Regions from separate parts of the Stenotrophomonas testudinis genome, predicted to be linked through region 2. Evidence: predicted binding sites of a transcription regulator. Region 2 holds the regulator's gene; each other region holds the start of a gene.
What was found. The regulator FliA, encoded in region 2, starts transcription of late flagellar genes. The targets are predictions, from matches to a motif close to TAAAGTTTNNCNNNCNNNGGCCGATAA.
Positions count from the first base shown of each region.

Region 1: NQ204_RS04880 (methyl-accepting chemotaxis protein) is a predicted target of FliA. The motif match lies at 2,226-2,252, and genes of this name have one in related genera.
Region 3: NQ204_RS03400 (methyl-accepting chemotaxis protein) is a predicted target of FliA. The motif match lies at 1,776-1,802, and genes of this name have one in related genera.

Region 1 is NZ_JAMOKY010000005.1:30,198-34,382, forward strand. It holds gene NQ204_RS04880 (methyl-accepting chemotaxis protein) at 1-2,197, opposite strand, end outside; gene NQ204_RS04885 (arylamine N-acetyltransferase family protein) at 2,402-3,238, shown strand; gene NQ204_RS04890 (VOC family protein) at 3,336-3,548, opposite strand; gene NQ204_RS04895 (VOC family protein) at 3,582-3,707, opposite strand; gene NQ204_RS04900 (response regulator transcription factor) at 3,725-4,185, opposite strand, start outside.
Region 2 is NZ_JAMOKY010000054.1:696-4,880, forward strand. It holds partial or broken gene flhF (flagellar biosynthesis GTPase FlhF) at 1-418, shown strand, start outside; gene NQ204_RS18515 (MinD/ParA family protein) at 405-1,292, shown strand; gene NQ204_RS18520 (RNA polymerase sigma factor FliA) at 1,289-2,032, shown strand; gene cheY (chemotaxis response regulator CheY) at 2,090-2,482, shown strand; gene NQ204_RS18530 (protein phosphatase CheZ) at 2,482-3,087, shown strand; gene NQ204_RS18535 (chemotaxis protein CheA) at 3,090-4,185, shown strand, end outside.
Region 3 is NZ_JAMOKY010000003.1:167,851-172,035, reverse strand. It holds gene NQ204_RS03430 (MFS transporter) at 1-60, shown strand, start outside; gene NQ204_RS03425 (hypothetical protein) at 203-451, shown strand; gene NQ204_RS03420 (hypothetical protein) at 448-636, shown strand; gene NQ204_RS03415 (SOS response-associated peptidase) at 655-1,398, shown strand; gene NQ204_RS03410 (hypothetical protein) at 1,469-1,738, shown strand; gene NQ204_RS03400 (methyl-accepting chemotaxis protein) at 1,883-4,003, shown strand.

The DNA.
Region 1 (4,185 bases), on a different contig from region 2:
TGGCGGCCTCGGCACTGCGCTGGGCCAGCAGGCGCACTTCGGACGCCACCACGGCGAAGCTGCGGCCCTGCTCTCCGGCACGCGCGGCTTCCACGGCAGCGTTCAGCGCCAGGATGTTGGTCTGGAAGGCGATGCCGTCGATCAGCTGGGTAATGTCGCCGATGCGGCGCGAGGCTTCGCTGATGCCATGCATGGTAGCCACCACCTGGCCCACGGCCTGGCCGCCACGCGCGGCCACCGCCGCCGCGCCCTGCACCAGCGCATCGGCACGGCCGGCGGCATCGGCGTTGCGGCCGACGGTGTCGGTCAGTTCGTGCATCGACGCGGCGGTCTCTTCGAGGTTGGCCGCTTGCTGTTCGGTACGCTGCGAGAGATCATGGTGGCCGGCGACGATCTCGCCCACGCCCACATCCAGCCGCGACGTGGCCTGCTGGATGCGGGTGACGATGCAGCCGAGCTGGCCGACGGTGGCATTGGCATCGTCGCGCATGCGCGCGAACACGCCCTGCAGGTCGCCTTCCATGCGCACGCTCAGGTCACCGCGGGCCAGTGCCGCCAGCAGCGCCTGCAGATCGCCCAGATTGGTTTCGAACGTGGCCAGCAGATGGTTGATGCTGGTGGACAGCGTACGCACGAAGCCCTGCTTGCCTTCCAGCGCGATGCGACCCTGCAGTTCACCGTGTGCGGCCGCATCGACCAGCGCGGCCACTTCGGTTTCCAGCAGGGTTTCCAGCGCGCGGCTGCGCCATTCCACCGCCACGCCGAGGAAGTGGCTCTCATCGACGATCGCGTTGGCGATCAGCTGGTAGCGGACGCCGAGGTGATTGATCTCGCGCTCCTCGCGGCGGCGCACGCCGGCCAGGCTGGTCATGGCCGGGTGCAGGCGCACCGCATCGCTGCCAACCAGTGCGTCGGCCGGCATGCCCAGCAGCTGCAGCAGGGCGGGATTGGCGTAGGCCACCTGCCCTTCCGCATCGATCACCATCAGCCCGGTCTGTGCGCTGTCCAGCGCCTGGCGCACGCGGGTGTTGCCACGGGCCACCGCGCGTTCTTCCTCGATGCGCGCACGCAGGCGCTGCTGCATGTCGATCAGGCGCTGCGCCAGCTGGCCGATTTCATCGTTGGCGTTGTGCACGCGCAGGGTGGTGTCGAGGCGATCATCGGCGATGTCACTGGCGAAGCGCAGGGTGTCCTGGATCGGACGGCGTACCGCGCGCAGCACCAGCACCAGGCTGGTGATCAGCACACCGGCCACCAGCACGAGCGTGGCGGCGAACAGCACGCTCATGGTGCGTGCACCGGCCTGCTGGCGTGCCTGTGCCTGGGCCAGCGCCTGCACCTGGGCCTTCTGGAAGGCGGCCAGTGCAGGCGCCACGCCGGCGGCCGTATCCAGCAGCGACTGCGCTTCCACATCCAGGCCGACGCGGGCGGCGGTGTAGCCCAGCAGCGCGGCCTGGTAGGCATCCATGTCGGTGCGCAGGCTTTCCTGCGCCTCGATCGGCAACCCTGCCAGGGCCAGATCGAAGGGCAGCTTCTCTTCGCTGGCGCGGTCGGCATGGGTGGAGTCGCCATCGAGCAGCAGCAACGCCTCCTGCCGGCGCATCTTCTGCACATGCAGTTCCAGCACCGGACGCTGCAGCGCGGTCACGTTCGCCTGCAGCGTGTCGGCGGCCTGCTGCAGCTGCGCGGTCAGGCCCGCGTCGCCGCGACCCATCTCATCCACGCGCTCGAACAGCGCGGCGATGCCCTGCGAGAAGCCGTCAACCGCTTCGGCCAGGGACTGCAGCGTCTTGCGCCGGCCGGCATCCATCGGCATCGCGCGCAACGCCTGCAGATCCTGCTTCAGCTCCTGCTGGGTGGCCAGCAGCTGGCTGCGGTCGGCATCATCGAAACTGCGCGCATACTGTGTCTGCAGGCGCCGTGCTTCGGCCACGCGGGTGGCCAGCGCCGCCGCCAGATCGCTGCCGTGCTGGTAGCTGGCCTGGGTGCGGGCCGCCTGTGCGCTGGCGTGGCCGGTCCAGGCGTAGACCCCGGCGATGGCGACCAGGCCCAGGCCGCAGACCCACAAGGTGGCCTTCAGCTTGTCGGCCACGCTGAGCCGGTGCGGCTGCAGCCAGCGCAACAGGCCGGGAAACGCCGAGCGCAGCCCATCGAAGTGGGTGCGCAGGGACCGAAGGCGAACAACCGCGGTCGACATGACAGACTCCAGGCAAAAGGACGCACCTGTATCGACCTGGATCAGCGGGACTTTAGAATTGTTTTCGAGAACTGCCCCCCGGGGGCGCGCTTACGGTCTTTGTACCGGCCGCAGGCGACGGGGCGATGACATCGGCGCCCTGCCCTTGACCTCAACCCCGGTTGCGGTTGCACAGTAGGTGTCCCTGCCCCGCCTGGCGCCGTCATGACCACGCTCGATATCCCCCGTTACCTGCAGCGCCTGCAGCTGCCGGCCGCGCCGCCGGCCACCCTGGCCGGGCTGACCCTGCTGCAGCAGCGCCACAACGCCCATGTGCCGTTCGAGACCCTCACCTGCCTGCTGCGCGATGCGGTGCCGATCGACCTGGACAGCGTGCAGCGCAAGCTGCTGGACGCGCAGCGCGGGGGCTACTGCTTCGAGCTCAATGGCGCCTTCCTCGTGCTGCTGCAGGCGCTGGGCTTCGATGCCCATGCACTGAGCGCGCGCGTGCTGCTGTCGGCCGCCGAAGGCGAACTGACCCCACGTACCCACCTGTTGATCCGGGTGCGGCTGGACGGCGAGGACTGGCTGGTTGATACCGGCTTCGGCAGCCTGACCCCGAGCGTGCCGCTGCGCCTGCGGGAAACAGCCGCACAGGACACGCCGCATGAACGCTACCGGCTACAGTGCCTGGATGATGGCGATTACCTGCTGGCGGCCAGCAGCGGTGACGACTGGCGGTCGCTGTACCGGTTCGACCTGACGTCGCCGGCGGCGGCCGACAATGAGGTGGGCAACTGGTATGTGTGCACGCATCCGCACTCGAGTTTCCCCGGGGAACTGCGTGCTTCACTGACCTGGCCGGAGGGGCGGCGCACGCTGGGCAGTGGCAACTACACCGAATACCGCCCGGACCAGGCGCCGGAGAAGCGGGCGTTGCGCGATGTGGCCGATGTGCGGCAGGTGCTGCAGGAACGCTTTGGCGTGCGGCTGCCGGACGATGCGCGGCTGGATCCGGCCATTGCCGGGTGGCTGCAGCGGTGGCAGGCGACAGCCGGGTAGAGTCGAGCTTGCTCGACTGGGTGCGCGGAGCAGTCGAGCAAGCTCGACTCTACGGGCCAACAGCAGCCGAGCGTGGGCTCGGCTCTACAGATGGGCGTCAGGCTGTTGTCGGGGCCTGCACGGCGATGCGGTTGCCTTCACTGTCGGCGATCTCCGCCACGCGCCAGGCCCCTGCCTCGGCGGGGCCGAATCGCAGCGCGGCACCCGCCTGCAGCGCACGGGCAAGGCTGGCATCGAGATCCTGCACACCGGCATAGATGCGCGTGCCCCGCTCGGACGGCAGGTAATCCGCGCCATGGACCAGCGCCATGCTGGCACCGCCTGCATCGTCGTCGAACGGCAGTTACGCCATCGTGCAGTCGTGCACTTCCACCGGGGCATCGATCTCCACCTGCAGCCACCGCTGGTAGAACGCGATGGCGCGGGCCAGGTCGACCACCGGAATCTCGACGTGCATGACGGGGTTCATCGTCGCACCATACCGCTTCAGATGATGCGCAGGGTAATCGCCTTCAGCACCGCGCGGGTGCGGTCGCGGGTGCCCAGCTTGTCGAGGATGCTGGACACGTAGTTCTTCACCGTGCCTTCGGCCAGGAACAGGCTGCGCGCGATTTCCTTGTTGCTGTAGCCACCGGCCAGCAGGCGCAGGATGGCCACTTCGCGTTCGCCGAAGGTATCGCTTGGTGGCGCCTCGTCGTGGAAGCGGTAGCGAGAGCGCACCGGTTCGGTACTGACCGGCAGCAGCAGGGTTTCGCCGGCGGCGACGCGCTCGATGGCTTCGCGCAGGTCGGCCGGCGCTGCGTCCTTCAGCAGGAAGCCCTGCGCACCCGCTTCGCTGGCGCGCAGCAGCAGGTTGCTTTCATCGAAGGTGGTCAGCAGCAGGCAGGGCGTGGTGTCGCCACGCGCTCGCAGCTGGCGCAGTGCCTCGATGCCATCCAGGCCGGGCA
Region 2 (4,185 bases):
GCTGCTGGAGCGCCTGCAGGACTACAAGCTGGTGCTGATCGACACCGCCGGCCTGGGCCCGCGCGACCGTGCCCTGGCCGCCCAGCTGCAGTGGCTGCGGGCCGCCCGCCAGGTGCGCACCCTGCTGGTGCTGCCGGCCAACACCAGCTTCGGTGACATGGACGAGGTCGTCCGCCGCTTCGGCGCGGCCAACCTGCAGGGCCTGGTGCTGAGCAAGCTGGACGAGACCGGCCGCTTCGGCAACGCCCTCTCGGTGGCCGTCGACCACGCCCTGCCGATCACCTGGGTGACCGATGGACAGGACGTCCCGGAGGACCTGCACCGGGCCAGTGCAGCCAATCTCGTACTTCGCCTTGAAGATTTGCGCCGAGCGGCCGATATGCCCTGCAACCCGGAGTTGAACCATGCCGTCGCGTGAGTACGCCAAGCTGACCAATACCTTCCCGCTGTCGGCGACCCGCAGCGCGCCGCTCGGCCCTGTCCGCACCATCGCAGTGAGCGGCGGCAAGGGCGGCGTGGGCAAAACGAACGTATCGGCCAACCTCGCCGTGGCGCTGGCGGGCATGGGCAAACGCACCCTGCTGCTGGACGCCGACCTGGGGCTGGCCAACATCGACGTCATCCTCGGCCTGAACCCCAAGTTCACCCTGGCCGACCTGGTGGCCGGCCGCTGCAGCCTGGACGAGGTGATCATCGAGGGCCCCAACGGGGTCCTGGTGGTCCCGGCCGCCTCGGGCCGCCGGCACATGGCCGAACTGGCCCCGGCCGAGCACGTCGGCCTGGTCAACGTGTTCTCCGAGCTGGAACGTGATCTGGACATCATGGTGGTGGACACAGCCGCTGGCATCACCGACGGCGTGCTGACCTTCTGCCAGGCCGCGCAGGACACCGTGGTGGTGGTCTGTGATGAGCCGGCCTCGATCACCGACGCCTATGCGCTGATCAAGGTGCTCTCGCGCGAACGTGGCGTGGACCGCATCCAGGTGGTGGCCAACATGGTGCGCGACCCCAACGAGGGCCGCGTGCTGTATGAAAAGCTGACCCGCGTCTGCGAGAAGTTCCTCGCCGATGTCTCGCTGAACTACCTGGGCTGCGTGCCGCAGGATGACTGGCTGCGCCTGTCGGTGCAGCGCCAGCAGCCGGTGGTCAAAGCCTACCCGTCCAGCCCGGCCGCGCTGGCGATCACCGAGATCGCCCGCCGTACCGCCCGCTGGCAGGCGCCGACCGAACCGCGTGGCGGCGTCGAGTTCTTCCTCGAACGCATCCTCAAGCAGCGTGGGGTGACCGTATGAAAGGTGCAGCCCAGTACAAGGAAGTCCAGCGCGCCAGCGCGACCGACGTCATCGCCCAGCACTCCGATCTGGTGCGGCGCATCGCTCACCACCTGGCCGCACGCCTGCCGGCCAGCGTCGAGGTGGACGACCTGATCCAGGCCGGCATGATGGGCTTGATCGAAGCCTCGCGCAGCTATGACGCCGATCAGGGCGCCTCGTTCGAGACCTACGCCTCGATCCGCATCCGTGGCTCGATGATCGACGAGATCCGCCGTGGCGACTGGGTGCCGCGCTCGGTGCACCGCCGTGCCCGCGACGCCGCCGCCACCATCCGCCGGCTGGAGCAGAGCAGCGGCCGCGCCGCCAGCGCCACCGAAGTGGCCGCGGCGATGGACATGCCCCTGCCCGAGTACCTGCGCCTGATGGAAGACGCCTCGCGTGGCCAGGTGCTGAGCCTGGAATCGCGCATCGAGGACCAGGGCGAGCTGGACACGGTCGCCCAGGGCGGCCCGACGCCGCAGCAGGTGCTGGAACGCGGCGAATTCGGCCGCGAGCTGGGCAAGGCGATCGGCCACCTGCCCGAGCGCGAACAGCTCGTGCTGTCGCTCTACTACGAGCAGGAGCTGAACCTGAAGGAGATCGGCGCGGTGCTAGGCGTTAGCGAGTCGCGGGTCTGCCAGATCCACGGCCAGGCCGTGCTGCGACTGCGCGGCAGGCTGAAGGTCTTCGAGGCGGCCGACGCCGGCCTCGAGCAATGAACATGCGCGAGGCGGCTGCCCCCGGCCGCCCGCAGTGAACAACAAAGGAACTCTGCTTTGAACAAGAACATGCGCATCCTGATCGTTGACGATTTCTCGACCATGCGTCGCATCGTCAAGAACCTGCTGGGCGATCTGGGCTTCACCAACACCGCAGAAGCCGAGGACGGACATGCCGCGCTGTCGTTGCTGCAGAGCCAGCCGTTCGATTTCGTGGTCACCGACTGGAACATGCCGGTGATGACCGGCATCGAGCTGCTCAAGGCGATCCGCGCCGATGCCAAGCTGAAGACGTTGCCAGTGCTGATGGTGACCGCCGAAGCCAAGCGTGAGCAGATCATCGAAGCGGCCCAGAGCGGCGTCAACGGCTACATCATCAAGCCATTTACCGCGCAGACCCTGGAAGAGAAGCTCGGCAAGATCTTCGAACGCCTGGCAGCGAGCGCCTGATGGACGCCCAGGTCGACAGAAGCGCCCTCGCCCTGCGCCTGCAGGAGGCCCTGGATGCATTGGAGTCGGGTGACGAGACCGCCTGGCGCCAGCGCATCGACAGCCTGGTGGCCGCGCGCACCCAGCCGATGATGAGCGGCCTTTCACGGCTGGCCCGCGAGCTGGGCCAGGCACTGGGCGAACTGCCGACCGTGCCCGACGAGGCCGGCGAGCTGGACGATGCCTGCGCACGCCTGGACCACGTGGTGGCGATGACCGAACAGGCCACCCACCGCACCCTGGACCTGGCCGAGGAATGCCGCGCCCTGACCGAACAGCTGCGTGCAGATGGCCTGCAGCCGGGCCAGGGCGAACAGCTTGAGCGCATCCGCCACAACCTGACCGAGATCGCCCTTACCCAGAGCTACCAGGACCTGACCGGGCAGATCATCCGTCGCGTGGTCGGCATCGTCCGCCGCGTGCACGAAGGCTTCGGCGCGCTCGGCCTGCCGCCGGAACAGCATCGCACCGACCCGGAACTAGCCGGGCCGGCACTGAAGGGACTGGACCGCCACGCGGTCTCGCAGAACGACGCCGACGACCTGCTGTCGGATCTGGGGCTGTAAGCATGAGCGCGGTTGCCGACGACATCACTGCCGATTTCATCATCGAGGCCCAGGAAATCCTGGATCGCCTGGGCGAACAGCTGGTGTCGCTGGAACAGGCACCGCAGGACAACGACCAGCTCAATGCGGTCTTCCGTGGTTACCACACGCTGAAGGGTGGCGCCGGCTTCCTCGGCATCACCGCCATGGTCGAGCTGTGCCATGCGGCGGAAGAAGCGCTGGGCGCCGCGCGTGCCGGCCAAGCCGTGCTGCAGGCCCATCACTTCGATGCCGCCCAGCAGTCGCTGGACTACCTGCAGTCGATGCTCGACGCGGTGTCGTCCGGCACTGAACCCGGCTATGCGCCGCCGGAACTGATCGCCCAGTTCGACGTGCACGGTGGTGCGAGCCCCTCCACGGGCGCCGCCACGGCGGCCGCGCCGGCTGCTGCCGGCGGCGACCTGATCACCGACGACGAGTTCGAAGCGCTGCTCGACCAGCTGCACGGCGGCAACGCCCCGACTGCGGTCGCACCGCCGAAGAAGGCCGACGACGGCCTGATCAGCGAAGACGAGTTCGAAGCCCTGCTCGACCAGCTGCATGGCGGTGCCGTGCCCGGCGCCAAGCCGGTGGCTGCGGTACCGGTCGCGGCACCGCCGGCACCGGCACCTGCGCCGCGTGCGGCGGCCAAGCCGGCGGCGAACAAGCCGGTGGCCGAAGCGGAACACACCGTGCGCGTGGATACCAAGCGCTTGGACGCCATCGTCAACCTGATCGGCGAACTGGTACTGTCACGGAACCGGCTCAAGACCCTGCGCACCCGCCTGCGCGACGAAGAGCTGGACCGCGCCGTGTCGACGCTGGACATCGCCACCGCGCGCCTGCAGTCGGCGGTCATGCGCACCCGCATGCAGCCGGTCGGCAAGGTGTTCTCGCGCTTCCCGAAGGTGGCCCGCGACGTCGCGCGTTCGCTGCAGAAGGAAGTGGACCTGGAGCTGATCGGCGCCGAGACCGAACTGGACCGCAACCTGGTCGAAGCGCTGGCCGACCCGCTGGTGCACCTGGTGCGCAACGCCATCGACCACGGCGTGGAAATGCCCGACCTGCGCGAAGCCCAGG
Region 3 (4,185 bases), on a different contig from region 2:
GGTGGCCTGCTGCTGTGGGGCGTGTCGATGCTGGTCGACCGCCGCCGCAAGGCCGCCTGAGGTCCTGCACGCAGCCCTTGCCGCCGGCAGGGGCTGTGGCCACGTGACTGGATTTGACCTCGCCACCGCATCGGACTGACAGGGTCATCACAGGGGAAAGTGTGACGATGAATACACCTTCTCCCTTGGCACCCCTTTCCCCATGTCGGACACCGGTCATTTCGCCATTCGCGCCTTCGAGGCCGTCTTCAACATGGCCGGCGGGGTCGAACGCATCACCTCGCTGACGGTGACCTGCAACCACTGCGAGGCGACGACCTCGTCCACCGAAGGCAACCTGCTGCACCTGCCCGGCGGCACCCTGTTCCGCTGTGATGACTGCGGATGCCACCAAGCGGTAAGCAATGCACGGGTTGCGGACTGGAAGCTGCCGCGCGTGCTGGGCGTATGAACATTAACACGTCCCTGACCGGGCCACAGCGCCAGATCCTGCAGGCCATTGCCGATGCGGGGCAGGTGGACAGTGACGCCGCCACCTGGGCGGTCAACGCAGGCCTTGCCGTGCAGGCAGAAGACGGTGACATCGACCTGACCCCGCGCGGACGCGACGCGTTGCAAGCCCAGTCGCCACGCTGAGCCGACGACGGAGCGGGCATGCGGCGTTTCGTGCAGGCCTTTGTGGATGTGGACAGCTTTGCCCCTGCCCTGCCCGGCGACGTGTCGGCAGCACTGGCAACGGCGGATGCGCGCTACAACATCGGCAAGGACGGCCACGCCTGGGTCTGGGCGGCCGGCGCCGCCGATACGAAGACCACGACGGTGGTTGCGGAGATGCAGTGGGGCCTGGTGCCGCGCTGGTCGAAGCAACCTTCCACGCCCTACACCACGGTGACCTCCCGGCTGGAACGCGCCCCGCGCAGCCGCATCTTTGCAGATGCGTGGAGCAAGCGGCGCTGCATCGTGCCGATGACGGGCTATTTCAAATGGGACCGGCAGCGACGACCACCGTGGCCGATGTTCGTCCAGCGTCAGGATGGGTTGGCGTTGCTGGCAGCAGGCCTGTGGGAGCACTGGCAGGACGAGGCCGGCGACATGCGCGACACGTTCTCGATCCTGACTGACGGCAACCCGGCTATCCCGGCCCCGCTGTCTACCGACGGGCCGGTCTTTGTGGAGCCCGCGGTCGCAGCGGCATGGCTGAGGGGAGAGCTGACCACGCCGGCGCAGCTGCGACGGCACGCGCATACCGCGGCGCTGGAGGCTGCCTATGTGGGCCTAGGTATCCGCGACCCGCGACGGGATGACTACACGCTGCTGGAGCCGGTGGACCCCGACGCTCTGGGTGCTGACGACGCGCTGCCCGACTGGGATGGCGATGCGCTGGATGACCATGCGTAAGTGATGGGCCCGGGGTCGGACCCCTTTAAAAACACATCGCGTGGATGTGGCTTGCTGCACAGTGCAGCCCATGCATCACCGCCCTGCCCCTGCCCGTCATGATGCCATCGCCCTGCAGGCGGGGATGCTCGGCAGCGTACTGGGCATTGGCCTGTTCAAAGCACTGGCGATGTCCGGCGTGGTGTCCGGCTCGCTGATGGGCATGGGCCTGTGGCTGCTGGCCTGCGTCCTGCTGGGCGCCTGGGCATTGACGGCAGGCCTTGCGTGCCTGGCCCTGAGCCGGCGCGTGTTCGTGCTGATGCTCGCGCTGTCGGCGGTGTTCGTGCTCTGCATTGCCTGATCCGCAGGCGCTTCCAAAAAAATCCAAACCGCGGCGCTAAAGCTTCAGGCTGCGCCGCCGCTACCGTTGTACTGCTTGCCGGGACTTCCTCCTGTGCAGACACGCCCGGCAGTCGGGCCTACAACGACTACCGGATTTCACAAAATGAACACGCTGCGCTGCTTCAAGGTTGGCACCCGCCTCACTGCGGGTTTTTCCATCCTGCTCCTTCTGATCGCCACCATTCTTGCGATCGCCCTGCACAGCAACCATCAGCAGCGCCAACAGTTCGACAACGCGGTGAACGTGCGCGTGACCCGCATGGGCGAGCTGTACGACATGCTCATCATCAACAAGGAGCTGCTGCTCCTGCGCCGCGACATGCTGATCAAGCGCGGCCAGGGCCTGGAAGCAGATCTTGCGAAGGCGCACGCGATGTCCGCGCGATATGACCAGATCTGGGCCCACTTCACCGAACGCCCGGCCACCAGCCCGCTGGCCGAAACCATGCGCATCAAGGTCGCACAGAAGCAGCAGGCCACCGTCGCACTCAACCGCGACCTGGATGCAGCGATGCAGGCCGGCGACTTCGACGCTGCCAGCACCGTGCTGTTGACCCGCGCCGGCCCTGCCGCCGCCGACTGGAACGCTGCCCTTGCGGAGTTCGCCGATCTGCAGCAGAAGTTGGTGGAAGAAGCCGCCACGGAAATGCAGGCCTTGGCCGCACGCACCACCGGGCTGCTCAGCCTGTTCGGCGTCCTCAGCCTGGGCCTGGGCATCATCGCGGCGTGGCTGATCTCGCGCAGCCTGACCCGCCCGCTGGCCCAGGTGCAGGCGTCGATCAATGCGGTCACCCGTGGCGACCTCAGCGTCCGCCACCAGGACGACAGTCCCGATGAAGTGGGCCAGATGCTGCGCGCCACCGACGGCATGATCGGCCTGCTGCAGCGCTTCTCGCAGCAGACCCAGCTGATGATCGGCAAGCATGCCGGCGAGGACATCAGCCACCGCATGCCGGTGGATTTCCCTGGTGTCTACGGCGAACTGGCGCAAGGCATGAACACGATGGTGTTCGAGCATCTGGATGCAATCGTCGATGCCATCGACGTGTTGAACCAGTACGCGCAGGGTGACCTGAGCCGCGACGCACGGCGCCTGCCGGGCAGCCGCGCGATCCTGCATGAATCGATGGATGCCGCCAAGGCCAGCCTGCATGCAATCAACCAGGACATCCAGCGCCTGGCGTCGGCGGCTGCGGCCGGCGATTTCAGCGTGCGTGGCGATGCCACGGCCTACCGTCACGATTTCCGCCGCATGATCGAAGACCTCAACCGCCTGATGGCCACCGCCGATGGCAGCCTCGGCGCGCTGTCCAAAGTATTGGGTGCGATGGCCGAGGGCGACCTGACCCGCCGCATCAAGGGCGACTTCCAGGGCGTGTTCGCCACCATGCAGCGCGACACCAACCGCACGGCGGAGAATCTGGCGGGCATCATCCGCCGCATCCAGGAAGCCTCCGGTTCAATCGCCAGCGCATCCGATGAAATTGCCGCCGGCAACACCGACCTGTCGCGGCGCACCGAAAGCCAGGCCGCCAACCTGGAAGAGACCGCAGCCTCCATGGAGGAACTGACCTCCACTGTGCGCCAGAATGCCGAACACGCACAGCAGGCCCATGCAGCCTCGCGCAGCGCCGGCGAAGCCCTGCAGCAGACCGCCCAGGCGGTACAGGACGTGGTTCGCGTGATGGGACAGATCAATGCCTCGTCGCTGCGGATCGGCGAGATGATCAGCCTGATTGACGGCATCGCGTTCCAGACCAACATTCTCGCCCTCAATGCCGCGGTCGAAGCAGCCCGTGCAGGCGAGCAGGGGCGCGGATTCGCGGTGGTGGCCAGCGAAGTGCGCAGCTTGGCGCAGCGTGCGGCGGCTTCGGCCAAGGACATCAAGGCATTGATCGAAGATTCCACCGACAGGGTCGAGGCCGGTATCGGTATCGCCCGCCAGACCGAGGCCGCCATCGCACAGTTGACCGATGCCGCGGGCCTGACCGGACACCTGGTGCAGCAGATCGCCCAAGCCAGCGCCGAGCAGGCGGCCGGCATCGAGCAGGTCAACCAGACCATCTCGCAGATGGACGAGGCCACCCAGCAGAATGCCGCACTGGTCGAGGAAGCCAGCGCCGCGGCGCGTGCGATGGCTGGGCAGGCGGCAGATCTGGACCGGGCCTGTGCCGTGTTCCGGGTATCGGCACAGGCTGGCGCTGCGCTGAAGCGCGCCGCCTGACCTCATGGGGTATTGCGGGCACTCACACTGCCCGCATCTGCCTCGCCCTACCCTCAAAGTGCAGGCCTGAAGCATTCAGTAGGCCACGGCCTGCGCCCCTTCCCCCGACCGCGGCGGCGCGACATTGTGGTTGCGCTGTCGCCGTCAAGCCTGTGCAGTCCCTCTGTACGTTTCGATGTGGT